Regions from separate parts of the Alkalihalobacterium alkalinitrilicum genome, predicted to be linked through region 2. Evidence: a T-box and tRNA genes for the amino acid it is inferred to sense, from the RefSeq annotation. Region 2 holds a T-box; the other regions hold tRNA genes.
The links. A T-box is a leader RNA that pairs with one kind of tRNA and senses whether it is charged. The one in region 2 lies ahead of pheS (phenylalanine--tRNA ligase subunit alpha), so its partner is inferred to be a tRNA-Phe.
Positions count from the first base shown of each region.

Region 1: it has a tRNA-Phe gene. The T-box ahead of pheS (phenylalanine--tRNA ligase subunit alpha) is inferred to sense a tRNA for this amino acid. The anticodon was not compared.
Region 3: it has a tRNA-Phe gene. The T-box ahead of pheS (phenylalanine--tRNA ligase subunit alpha) is inferred to sense a tRNA for this amino acid. The anticodon was not compared.

Region 1 is NZ_KV917368.1:3,179,985-3,184,163, forward strand. It holds gene BK574_RS15310 (DUF421 domain-containing protein) at 1-288, shown strand, start outside; tRNA gene BK574_RS15315 (tRNA-Leu) at 402-485, opposite strand; tRNA gene BK574_RS15320 (tRNA-Lys) at 498-573, opposite strand; tRNA gene BK574_RS15325 (tRNA-Thr) at 683-758, opposite strand; tRNA gene BK574_RS15330 (tRNA-Val) at 760-835, opposite strand; tRNA gene BK574_RS15335 (tRNA-Glu) at 864-938, opposite strand; tRNA gene BK574_RS15340 (tRNA-Asn) at 945-1,020, opposite strand; tRNA gene BK574_RS15345 (tRNA-Ile) at 1,029-1,105, opposite strand; tRNA gene BK574_RS15350 (tRNA-Pro) at 1,126-1,202, opposite strand; tRNA gene BK574_RS15355 (tRNA-Arg) at 1,211-1,287, opposite strand; tRNA gene BK574_RS15360 (tRNA-Leu) at 1,291-1,379, opposite strand; tRNA gene BK574_RS15365 (tRNA-Gly) at 1,397-1,471, opposite strand; tRNA gene BK574_RS15370 (tRNA-Gln) at 1,476-1,550, opposite strand; tRNA gene BK574_RS15375 (tRNA-His) at 1,572-1,647, opposite strand; tRNA gene BK574_RS15380 (tRNA-Trp) at 1,667-1,740, opposite strand; tRNA gene BK574_RS15385 (tRNA-Tyr) at 1,752-1,836, opposite strand; tRNA gene BK574_RS15390 (tRNA-Phe) at 1,846-1,921, opposite strand; tRNA gene BK574_RS15395 (tRNA-Asp) at 1,978-2,053, opposite strand; tRNA gene BK574_RS15400 (tRNA-Met) at 2,070-2,146, opposite strand; gene BK574_RS28855 (hypothetical protein) at 2,177-2,311, opposite strand; tRNA gene BK574_RS15405 (tRNA-Ser) at 2,406-2,498, opposite strand; tRNA gene BK574_RS15410 (tRNA-Ala) at 2,512-2,587, opposite strand; rRNA gene rrf (5S ribosomal RNA) at 2,607-2,722, opposite strand; rRNA gene BK574_RS15420 (23S ribosomal RNA) at 3,137-4,179, opposite strand, start outside.
Region 2 is NZ_KV917368.1:4,652,702-4,656,880, reverse strand. It holds gene pheT (phenylalanine--tRNA ligase subunit beta) at 1-242, opposite strand, end outside; gene pheS (phenylalanine--tRNA ligase subunit alpha) at 258-1,292, opposite strand; T-box leader at 1,422-1,659, opposite strand; gene BK574_RS22525 (TrmH family RNA methyltransferase) at 1,728-2,483, opposite strand; gene sspI (small acid-soluble spore protein SspI) at 2,629-2,838, shown strand; gene BK574_RS22515 (M42 family metallopeptidase) at 3,081-4,166, opposite strand.
Region 3 is NZ_KV917368.1:1,112,871-1,117,049, forward strand. It holds gene BK574_RS05230 (LA2681 family HEPN domain-containing protein) at 1-391, shown strand, start outside; gene BK574_RS28730 (hypothetical protein) at 711-836, shown strand; gene BK574_RS28735 (hypothetical protein) at 980-1,114, shown strand; tRNA gene BK574_RS05235 (tRNA-Met) at 1,277-1,353, shown strand; tRNA gene BK574_RS05240 (tRNA-Asp) at 1,441-1,516, shown strand; tRNA gene BK574_RS05245 (tRNA-Phe) at 1,557-1,632, shown strand; tRNA gene BK574_RS05250 (tRNA-Trp) at 1,641-1,714, shown strand; tRNA gene BK574_RS05255 (tRNA-His) at 1,736-1,811, shown strand; tRNA gene BK574_RS05260 (tRNA-Gln) at 1,834-1,908, shown strand; tRNA gene BK574_RS05265 (tRNA-Gly) at 1,913-1,987, shown strand; tRNA gene BK574_RS05270 (tRNA-Leu) at 2,005-2,093, shown strand; tRNA gene BK574_RS05275 (tRNA-Arg) at 2,097-2,173, shown strand; gene BK574_RS05280 (Crp/Fnr family transcriptional regulator) at 2,421-3,128, shown strand; gene BK574_RS05285 (putative zinc-binding protein) at 3,157-3,549, shown strand; gene BK574_RS05290 (zinc-dependent alcohol dehydrogenase) at 4,008-4,179, shown strand, end outside.

The sequences.
Region 1 (4,179 bases), 1.5 Mb from region 2:
ACAGTCGATCAATTAGAAATGCGCTTACGTCAAGCCAATGTGCAACACATTAGTCAAGTTAAGTGGGCAACTGTTGAAGTTAGCGGCCAACTTGGCATTATATTAGATGAACAAAGTCAATTAGCTACCAAAAAAGACATACAAACATTATTAGATTATATTCACACTAAATTTCCTTCAGGCCAAGCTCCACCAATTATTACTGAGCAAAAAAAATATCCTACGCTGTTTACAGAATCAATAACTAAGAAACACCAAAATGGCGCTCCACCAAGACAATTGGACTGAATCAACGTTATCAGTCCTCTTTAGTCTGCTAAAGGTACCTGGCGCTAAAAAGGGAATTACCTATAAACGGTAATTCCCTTACATATGTATATTCTCTTTATTTATGAATAGAATGGTGCGGGTGAAGGGACTCGAACCCCCACGTCAAAGACACTAGATCCTAAGTCTAGCGCGTCTGCCAATTCCGCCACACCCGCAAAAACAAAAAATGGTGAGCCATGAAGGACTCGAACCTTCGACCCTCTGATTAAAAGTCAGATGCTCTACCAACTGAGCTAATGGCTCCCGAATTAAATGTAGCTTATTCACTTTGATTTTTGAACGAATATCTTCCTAACACAAAAATGAGTATTAACTTATTACTCATTTTAATAAACTTTTTTTAAGTTTATAGTGGTGCCGGCGAGAGGACTTGAACCCCCAACCTACTGATTACAAGTCAGTTGCTCTACCAATTGAGCTACACCGGCATGGTGGAGGATGACGGGCTCGAACCGCCGACCCCCTGCTTGTAAGGCAGGTGCTCTCCCAGCTGAGCTAATCCTCCATGAAAACTGGAACAAAAAAATTTAAATTGGTGACCCGTACGGGATTCGAACCCGTGTTACCGCCGTGAAAGGGCGGTGTCTTAACCGCTTGACCAACGGGCCAGTAAGTGGCTCCACAGGCAGGACTCGAACCTGCGACCGATCGGTTAACAGCCGATTGCTCTACCAACTGAGCTACTGTGGAATAATATATGGTGGGCCTAAGTGGACTCGAACCACCGACCTCACGCTTATCAGGCGTGCGCTCTAACCAGCTGAGCTATAGGCCCTATTGAATTTAAATTCGTCATGGTCGGGAAGACAGGATTTGAACCTGCGACCCCCTGGTCCCAAACCAGGTGCTCTACCAAGCTGAGCCACTTCCCGTATTAAATTGGCGCGCCCTGAGAGATTCGAACTCCCGACCTTTTGATTCGTAGTCAAACACTCTATCCAGCTGAGCTAAGGGCGCATATGGTGCCGAGGGCCGGACTTGAACCGGCACGGTAGTCACCTACCGCAGGATTTTAAGTCCTGTGTGTCTGCCAATTCCACCACCCCGGCTAGACAGACTATTTTCTTGGAGCGGAAGACGGGACTCGAACCCGCGACCCTCACCTTGGCAAGGTGATGTTCTACCACTGAACTACTTCCGCATAATGGCTGGGCTAGCAGGATTCGAACCTACGCATGACGGAGTCAAAGTCCGTTGCCTTACCGCTTGGCTATAGCCCATAAATTTTTATACTATTAAAATGGGGCGGCTGATGGGAATTGAACCCACGAATGCCGGAATCACAATCCGGTGCGTTAACCACTTCGCCACAACCGCCACAATATAATGGTCTCTCTGGCAGGGGCAGTAGGAATTGAACCCACACTGACGGTTTTGGAGACCGTAGTTCTACCTTTAAACTATGCCCCTAGAGTAAAAAATGGTGGAGGGGGACGGATTCGAACCGCCGAACCCTCAGGGAGCGGATTTACAGTCCGCCGCGTTTAGCCACTTCGCTACCCCTCCAACATTAAATGGTGGCTCGGGACGGAATCGAACCGCCGACACATGGATTTTCAGTCCATTGCTCTACCGACTGAGCTACCGAGCCTTATTCAACTTGCGATAAGCATTGAATTTCTTGCTTCTCTAAACTCTAATATTTTATGGCGGTCCCGACGGGAATCGAACCCGCGATCTCCTGCGTGACAGGCAGGCATGTTAACCGCTACACCACGGGACCACACTAAAAGTTATTTTGGTTGCGGGGATAGGATTTGAACCTATGACCTTCGGGTTATGAGCCCGACGAGCTACCAGACTGCTCCACCCCGCGACGTTATATAGCTTACGGATGATGTTTTTTCTAAGAGGTCATCGTTTCCTCTTCTCGTAACGCTTTGTAGCTTGATGCGTCACGACATGTCGATGTGAATTCATGAAGTATAGCTCCATGCTCCACCCCGCGATAATATGAATGCTTATGGATGATGTTACTCATCGAAGCAATTGGCTTTCTTTTTCTCTACTTGCGTTTCCTCGAAATGGATTCGATGATATACAGTAAATAGATGGTCTAAGTTATTAAATAAATATGGGGGAGGAAGAGGGATTCGAACCCCCGCGCGGTTTAACCCGCCTGTCGGTTTTCAAGACCGATCCCTTCAGCCGGACTTGGGTATTCCTCCGAATGAAAAATCCTGGTGGAGCCTAGCGGGGTCGAACCGCTGACCTCCTGCGTGCAAGGCAGGCGCTCTCCCAGCTGAGCTAAGGCCCCAGATAATATTTATTTAATAGCCTAGCGACGTCCTACTCTCACAGGGGGAAGCCCCCAACTACCATCGGCGCTGAAGAGCTTAACTTCCGTGTTCGGCATGGGAACGGGTGTGACCTCTTCGCTATCGCCACTAGACTTATAAAATTGTGATAAGCTTCGCATTTCTTCGTTGGCTGCGCTCCCTGCGTTGCTCATGTACCCTTCAAACGTACATTCCGCTACTCGTGAACTTGCCGCCTCGAACTACTCGCTTCTAACAATTTTCTATTAGGATTTTTGATAAGCTGCGAATTTCTTCGTCAGTTTCAATTCTTGCGGTGCTCCGACGTACAGGATGTACTAGTGCCGACGTTGTCACAGGACGTGACGAACTTAGTCGGTTACCTTTCCGATACGCTCCACTCCTCAGAATTTCACTTCCTCGAACTTCTTGCTTCTGAAAATCCTTTTTTAAGTTGTGATAAGCTTCGAAGTGATTCGATGCTTATGATTGAGAGTCATTCTCTCAAAACTGGATAATGTACTAGAAGAATATCAACGCTTTATGTTTTGGATAAGCCCTCGACCGATTAGTATCTCTCAGCTCCACGTGTCACCACGCTTCCACCCGAGACCTATCAACCTCATCATCTCTAAGGGGTCTTACTTACTTAACGTAATGGGAAATCTCATCTTGAGGGGGGCTTCACGCTTAGATGCTTTCAGCGCTTATCCCGTCCACACGTAGCTACCCAGCTATGCTCCTGGCGGAACAACTGGTACACCAGCGGTGTGTCCATCCCGGTCCTCTCGTACTAAGGACAGCTCCTCTCAAATTTCCTACGCCCACGACGGATAGGGACCGAACTGTCTCACGACGTTCTGAACCCAGCTCGCGTACCGCTTTAATGGGCGAACAGCCCAACCCTTGGGACCTACTTCAGCCCCAGGATGCGATGAGCCGACATCGAGGTGCCAAACCTCCCCGTCGATGTGGACTCTTGGGGGAGATAAGCCTGTTATCCCCAGGGTAGCTTTTATCCGTTGAGCGATGGCCCTTCCATGCGGAACCACCGGATCACTAAGCCCGACTTTCGTCCCTGCTCGACTTGTAGGTCTCGCAGTCAAGCTCCCTTATGCCTTTGCACTCTACGAATGATTTCCAACCATTCTGAGGGAACCTTTGGGCGCCTCCGTTACTGTTTAGGAGGCGACCGCCCCAGTCAAACTGCCCACCTGACACTGTCCCTGAACCGGATCACGGTTCGAGGTTAGAACTTCAATACAGCCAGGGTAGTATCCCACCGACGCCTCCACGTAAGCTGGCGCTCACGCTTCCAAGGCTCCTACCTATCCTGTACAAGCTGTACCAAAATCCAATATCAAGCTACAGTAAAGCTCCATGGGGTCTTTCCGTCCTGTCGCGGGTAACCTGCATCTTCACAGGTAATATAATTTCACCGGGTCTCTCGTTGAGACAGTGTCCAAGTCGTTACACCATTCGTGCGGGTCGGAACTTACCCGACAAGGAATTTCGCTACCTTAGGACCGTTATAGTTACGGCCGCCGTTTACTGGGGCTTCGGTTCACAGCTTCGGCTTGCGCCTAACCAC
Region 2 (4,179 bases):
CCACAAACAATTTGTAAATGTTCTTCTGCACCAACATCGACTTTACACACTCGTAATTTATCCGCATTTGGATGCTGTGTACATTCCAAAACATGGCCGACGACGACACCACTCATTCCTTTTTTTAGTGAATGAATGATATCGACTTCAATTCCACCTTTAGTTAACCTGTCTGCAATTTCAGCTGGTGTTAAATCCGCTACATCTATATAATCTTGAAGCCATTTATAAGAAACTAACATATTCTTTCCTCCCTCTTACACTCGTTTAAATTGTTCTAAGAATCGTAAGTCATTTGTATAAAAATGACGAATATCATCAATACCGTACTTTAACATTGCGAGACGTTCAACACCCATACCGAAAGCAAAGCCACTATATTTCTTTGGATCGAATCCACCCATTTCAAGAACGCGTGGATGTACCATACCAGCGCCAAGCACTTCAATCCAACCTGTTTGTTTACAAACTCTACAACCTTTTCCACCACAAATTCCACACGAAACATCCACTTCAACAGAAGGCTCTGTAAACGGGAAGAAACTTGGACGAAGACGAATCGTACGTTCTTCACCAAAATATCTCTTAGCAAACGTAGCAAGAACACCCTTTAAATCACTCATGCGGACATTTTCGTCTATGTAAAGCCCTTCGATTTGCATAAACTGATGCGAGTGAGTGGCGTCATCATCATCTCGTCTGAATACTTTTCCTGGACAAATGATTTTCACAGGGCCTTGTCCTTGATATTCTTCCATCGTACGGGCTTGAACTGGTGACGTATGTGTACGTAATAACAAATCATTAGTAATATAAAAAGAATCCTGCATATCACGTGCTGGGTGATCTTTCGGTAAGTTGAGTGCTTCAAAGTTATAATAATCTGTTTCAACTTCTGGACCTTCAGCCACCTCAAAGCCCATTCCGATAAAAACATCTTCGACATGCTCAACAACCGCTGTTAATGGATGACGAGCTCCTTTTGCGACTGGTCTGCCTGGAAGTGTCACATCGATACTTTCCTCAGCTAATTTACGCTCTACTTCTTGTGCTTCTAGATGTGACTCTTTTTCTTCTAATTTTTCAGTAATAGCGGCACGAACATCATTGGCCATTTGCCCTATAAGTGGTCGTTCTTCTGCTGATAGTTGCCCCATCCCTCTTAACACTTCCGTAATTGGACCTTTCTTTCCTAAATAAGCGACACGAATATCTTGTAATGCTTTTAACGTATCAGCTTGCGCCACTTTTTCAAGCGCTTCTGTTTTCAGACCTTCTAATCGATCTTTCATTAGATTTTTCCTCCTTTTTATATACAACTAAAATGTACCTAGATTATTGGGAAAAAACGATTGTCTAACAAAGATGGTACACTTTGAAAGAACTTTGTATTGTAAAAAAAATAGAGCCATCGCCCCAAATTAAGGGACGATGGCTCGTGGTACCACCCTTATTAGCAATAGAATCCACTATCACTCACTTCATTAGGTAACGGCTTTCACCGATACACTTTAATAAGATTAATCATGAATAATCTTATGTTCCAGTGCTAGCTCAAGAGTGAATTCACCTGTATCAACCATAGAAATGCTTTCAGTCTAAGACATTTCCTCCCTAAATGGTGATGGACAGCTTACTACTCTCCTTCATCGCTTTTAACAATATCGAGTTATGTAATATCAAACTTATTAAAGTATAGAAAAAAATAACACACAGCGCAAGTGGAATTATTGATTTCTCAATCCATATATTAAGATAGCTGTTGCAATCGCGACATTTAATGATTCAGCCTTACCGTAAATGGGAACATACAAGTTCAAGTCCGTTTGTTTTAATAGCTCTTTTGAAACCCCTTCACCTTCATTACCAACAATGAGTGCATAAGATGATGTTGTCTCTACTTCGTTATAATCTCGTCCATTCTCAAGCGCCGTCCCATAAACTGGGATTTCAAGTGTTTTCATGTTAGTAACCCACTCATTTAAGTTACCTCTTATTATCGGAAGATGGAAAAGCGAACCTTGTGTTGAACGAATGACTTTGCCATTATATAGATCCACTGAACCATCACCTAACACGACCCCATCCATTCCTGCAGCATCGGCAGTACGGATAATCGTGCCAACATTACCTGGGTCTTGAACGGCATCGAGAAATAGATATTTTCCTTTTTTAGGAGCTAAAAGATGCTCAAACTGTTGACAGATAGCGATGACACCTTGTGGAGTTCGAGTTTCACTTAGCTCTACCATCACGCGGTCCGTCACATAAGTAATCGGAACTTGCCAATCCGACCAACTTTTTGGCACATCATATTCTTCGGATATAATTAGTTCTTCTGGCACAATCCCCGATGTACGTGCTTCTTCTATTAAATGAGTTCCTTCAAGTATAAATTGCTTTTCTGCGTCTCGTCCTTTTTTTGTATGTAGTTTTTTCCACTGTTTCACTTTCGGGTTTTTCACCGATTCAATTCGATTCATGGTAGACTCCTCACCCTTTTTCTTTACCTTTCAATTTTAGACAATCTTTTCTAATTATACCCACCAAATTATACATAAACCTCAAAAAATTTCACAAACTAAGAAAGAAAGAATAAATATCCACCAAATGAAGGAGTGCTAAGCGATGAGCTTTAATTTACGTGGGGCAATACTAGCGAATGTTCAAGGAAGTAGCGAAGATCAAGTCGAAGCAACAATAGCTGATGCGATGTCTAGTGGTGAAGAAAAAATGTTACCTGGACTCGGTGTACTATTCGAAGTGTATTGGAAAAATGCAAGTGAAGATCAGAAGCAACAGATGGTATCTCAAATTACAAATGGTCTTCAAAGATAATCCGGCGAATTCGCCGGATTTTTTTTTAAGACGAGTATGAAAATCAACTTCCTATGAAATTTATTTGATTATTCTCCTGCTTTAACCCGAAACCGTACTAGCCCATTATAAAAGATCAACTTTCGTTGATTGTATGCTAATTAGCGTCACCACTGTCTATCATACAATCCCCGTATTTGTCATATAACGGAAGCATTGTCCGTTCCTGGTTTGACCACCACTCTAACACGGTCAATTAGCAGTTAATCGAACGTAATTTCTTTCACTGTATCCGAGTCTAACTTCTTAATCACTTCTACAATTAATTTTACTGCATTCTCGAAGTCATCACGGTGTAATATGGCAGCGTGTGTGTGGATGTATCGTGTTGCGATTGTAATGGAAAGTGATGGTACACCATTTGCAGTTAAGTGAATCGCGCCTGAATCTGTTCCTCCACCAGCTACATAATCAAATTGATATGGAATATTATTTTCTTCTGCAGTTGAAGTTACAAAGTCTCTTAAGCCTTTATGAGAAACCATTGATGCGTCGTACATGATAATTTGTGGACCTTCACCCATTTTAGCAAGTGCATCTTTTTCGCTAACACCAGGTGTATCACCTGCAATACCAACATCTACACCAAAACCAATATCTGGTTGGATCAAGTGAGCTGATGTTCTCGCACCACGTAACCCAACTTCTTCTTGAACGGTTCCTACACCATAGACTGTATTCGGATGCTCTACATCTTTTAATTGTTTTAATACTTCAATTGCGATCGCACAACCAATACGGTTATCCCATGCTTTCGCCATTAAGTATTTTTCATTTTTCATAACAGTGAAATCACAAACTGGAACAACAGCATCTCCTGGTCGTACACCAAACTCCATCGCCTCTTCTTTGCTTGTTGCACCAATATCAATAAACATGTCTTTCTTATCTACTGGCTTTTTACGTACTTCTGGCGATAAAATATGTGGTGGTTTCGAACCAATAACACCAGGTACATATCCGTTTTTCGTCATAATCGTGACACGTTGAGCGAGCATGACTTGCTCCCACCAGCCACCAACAGTTTGGAAACGTAGGTATCCTTTATCTTCAATACTCGTGACCATAAAGCCAATTTCATCTAAATGACCTGCAACCATAATTTTAGGTCCTTCTTGTGACCCTGTTTTCTTTGCAATTAAGCTTCCTAAATTATCTGTGTAAACTTCTGTTGCATAAGGCTCGATAAAACGCTTCATAACTTCGCGAGGCTCTTTTTCATTTCCAGGAATTCCGTTAGCATCTGTTAACTCTTTTAACATTTGTAACGTTGGATCTAAATTTGCCATATGTAATTGTCCT
Region 3 (4,179 bases), 3.5 Mb from region 2:
TCCCAAAAAAGTGACATATCATGGAATTTGGCATGAAAATGATGACCCTAAGTACGAAAATACAAGAAAGTCATTTAGAGAATCCATGAATTACAATCCATTTTTACAAACACTTTACAGCCTTTCGAGAGATATTTTTTATGAAAAAGAAAAAAGTCATCTTGCAGAGGAATACTCTGATCTAGCTAAAATCCGAAACTTAATAGCGCATTCTTTCATTTACATCAAGGTTGAGAATGACGGATCATCCGAACCTCATAATAAAATCGAAACCATCACTATTGAAGATCTTTTGAAAAAAACAGAAGCTCTCCTTACAAGAGTTAGAGATGTTTTAGTGTACTTAGTCTTGTTTTTATTAGCAGAAGAAAAAGTAAAAGCATTGGAATAGATCTTATTTTATAATAAGCACCTTTCTCTACCTTTTCTGAAGTAAATTTTTATTTTAAACACATATTTAAAACGGTCAAAAAGTGATTGATAAGAATGGTTGGATTAATATTCAAATTGTAGGGAAGAAAGAAAAAAACAAAATCAATCACTTTTTCAACTTGTATTCCATAACTACTTATGATAATATATAAATCACGTCGCAAATAGACTTTGTCCACTAGGCATAACGAGCAAATCTACGATGAAAATACATCGAGTTGTCTCGACGCATACACTGCGAAGAATAAGCAAGTAGAGGAAGAGACAGTCTTGCTACGATGAGTAACATCATCCGTATGCTTTATAACCTCGCGGGGTGGAGCATGGAGCAAAGCTTCTTGATTTTACATCGACATGTCGTGACGCATCAAGCTACAAAGCGTTACGAGAAGAGGAAACGATGACCTCTTAGAAAAAACATCATCTGTAAGCTATATAACGTCGCGGGGTGGAGCAACGAGCAAAACTACGATGAAATAACATCGAGTTGTCTCGACGCATACACTGCGAAGAATAAGCAAGTAGAGGAAGAGACAGTCTTGCTACGATGAGTAACATCATCCGTAAGCGCTCATATTATCGCGGGGTGGAGCATGGAGCAAAGCTTCTTGATTTTACATCGACATGTCGTGACGCATCAAGCTACAAAGCGTTACGAGAAGAGGAAACGATGACCTCTTAGAAAAAACATCATCTGTAAGCTATATACCGTCGCGGGGTGGAGCATGGAGCAAAGCTTCTTGATTTTACATCGACATGTCGTGACGCATCAAGCTACAAAGCGTTACGAGAAGAGGAAACGATGACCTCTTAGAAAAAACATCATCTGTAAGCTATATAACGTCGCGGGGTGGAGCAGTCTGGTAGCTCGTCGGGCTCATAACCCGAAGGTCATAGGTTCAAATCCTATCCCCGCAACCAAAATAATTACCGCACCTACGTCGAGCATCAGCTGAGATAGCGAGTATCAGTAATATTTGAAGAGTGCAACCAAATTTGTTCATATATGGTCCCGTGGTGTAGCGGTTAACATGCCTGCCTGTCACGCAGGAGATCGCGGGTTCGATTCCCGTCGGGACCGCCATTCTTATTCAGTAGTTTTACTACTGTTGTAATAGATTTGTGGCTCGGTAGCTCAGTCGGTAGAGCAATGGACTGAAAATCCATGTGTCGGCGGTTCGATTCCGTCCCGAGCCACCATTGATTCTAGGGGCATAGTTTAAAGGTAGAACTACGGTCTCCAAAACCGTCAGTGTGGGTTCAATTCCTACTGCCCCTGCCATAAAGAAAGCCTTATATTATGGCGGTTGTGGCGAAGTGGTTAACGCACCGGATTGTGGTTCCGGCATTCGTGGGTTCGATTCCCATCAGCCGCCCCATTTTGTAAGATTAAAAAGTTTTTGGGCTATAGCCAAGCGGTAAGGCAACGGACTTTGACTCCGTCATGCGTAGGTTCGAATCCTGCTAGCCCAGCCATTTTGCGGAAGTAGTTCAGTGGTAGAACATCACCTTGCCAAGGTGAGGGTCGCGGGTTCGAGTCCCGTCTTCCGCTCCAAGTAAATAGTCTGCTATGCCGGGGTGGTGGAATTGGCAGACACACAGGACTTAAAATCCTGCGGTAGGTGACTACCGTGCCGGTTCAAGTCCGGCCCTCGGCACCATTTGCGCCCTTAGCTCAGCTGGATAGAGTGTTTGACTACGAATCAAAAGGTCGGGAGTTCGAATCTCTCAGGGCGCGCCATTATTTTTTTATGAAGAGAGACATGAATAAATTAACTATACATAACGTGTTAAGCCATTCAGAAAAATCTGAATGGCTTTTATGATTTTAAAAAAAAATTGTATTTTAATTAACTTGAAGTGAATATTATCACATATTTATTTTTTAATTTCTCTTACAATTAAAATAGAAAATTACTAGTCCGTTAATATGGTTATAAAATTTCAAGGAATCTATTTAAAATTAGAATTAAAGTGAGGTGATCATCATGGATAATTTATGTGAGCGAACCCCTTTCCCAGGACATCATCCCTTACATCAACTTAAAGGTCTAATTTGTCACACAATGCACATAAAGAAAGGAGATCATCTTTTTCAAGAAGGGGTACAGGCTAAAGAAATTTATTTAATTAAGTCAGGAAAGGTTCAAATTAGTAAAATAGTATCTGGTGGCAAAGAACTGATATTACGAATATGTGCTAAGGAAGAAATTATTGGTGAGCTAACCCTCCTTGCAGAAGATCCGAAGTACTTATTAAATGCAAAAGTCATTGAGGATACTGAAGTAGGCGTAATTAATAGAGAGATATTAGAAGAAGCCTTTCTTCGGGATAGTCGTTTAGCTTTTGAATATATGAAATGGATGGGTGACCATTTTCGCAGAACGCAAACAAGGTTTCACGATTTAATTTTATCAGGAAAAAAAGGTGCCGTAATTACAACATTAATTCGCTTATCCAATAGTTTTGGCCGCACTCTTAAAAACGGGATACTAATTGAACTATATTTAACCAATCAAACATTAGGGAAGTTTTGCGGTACCACAAGAGAACAAGTCAATCGTATTCTAAGTGAATTACGAAAAGACAATATTATCAGTATTGAAATGGGATATATTACGATTCACGATATGAAATATTTAAGAGATGAAGTAGGCTGTGACAATTGTGCAATGGATTTATGTACGATTGGCTAAATGAATTATATGAATTAGGAGTGAGTTTATGAAAAGAATGGAGTTACCTCTTGTTTATTCATGCTCTGGATGTTCTTCAGCAGCACAAACGGCAAACATGGTTGCGATAAAAATGGACCGTGAAAACTTCGCCGAAATGTCCTGCATTGCTGGTGTTGGTGGCGATGTAAAACCACTAGTACGAACAGCAAAATCTGGTCGAAACACCATTGCTATTGACGGTTGTCCCTTATCCTGTTGCAAAAGTTGCCTAGCTAGACATGATGTTGAACCTGCGCATCATTTCGTCCTTTCTAACTTAGACATACCAAAAATTAATGGAGAAGACCCTAACCACGTAATGAATGCGTACAATCAGATTTTAGAACTTACTAACACACCATCATTATATATAAGACAAGATAAGAAGAGTACACTATGAGAAGAACTTGTGTACTCTTCTTTTTCATTCAGTTAATGAGCAATTATTTAAATAAATACTTGTTATGGTGCAGTGCTAATATCAACATTTCTTCTAGACTACTTTCCTACAAATTAGAAGAGTTGCAGTAAAATTCTTAAACGAAGTAAAAAAATATATTAATTAATTTGTAAAACCTTATGATATCAGCAGAAGATGTATTGGCATGAATTTTGCAAATAAAAGTGAAAGTAGATTAGTTAAACTATTTTTCCATGCAAACTATTTAATAATGTAAGCGTTTTCTAGCAAACACGACACTAGAGGAGGGTCCAATGCGATAGCAGATTATGAGCAACACGATAGTATTGGTTTCTCTTACAATTTTGTGAATGTATGTTGATTCATTGGTTTGATACAACTAAATCATGAAACGAGCACAATAAAAGCTTGTTTTAAAAAAGGAGTGATATTAACGTATGGGTAAAATGAAAGCAGCAGTATATTATGGTCCGCGAGATATTAGAGTCGAAAGTATTGACATTCCAGAAGTTGGCCCAACAGACATTTTATTAAAGGTGGATGCATGTGGCATCTGTGGCTCAGACGTCCATAGTTATGGAACAGGATTATATATTCAAAAAGGTCAAG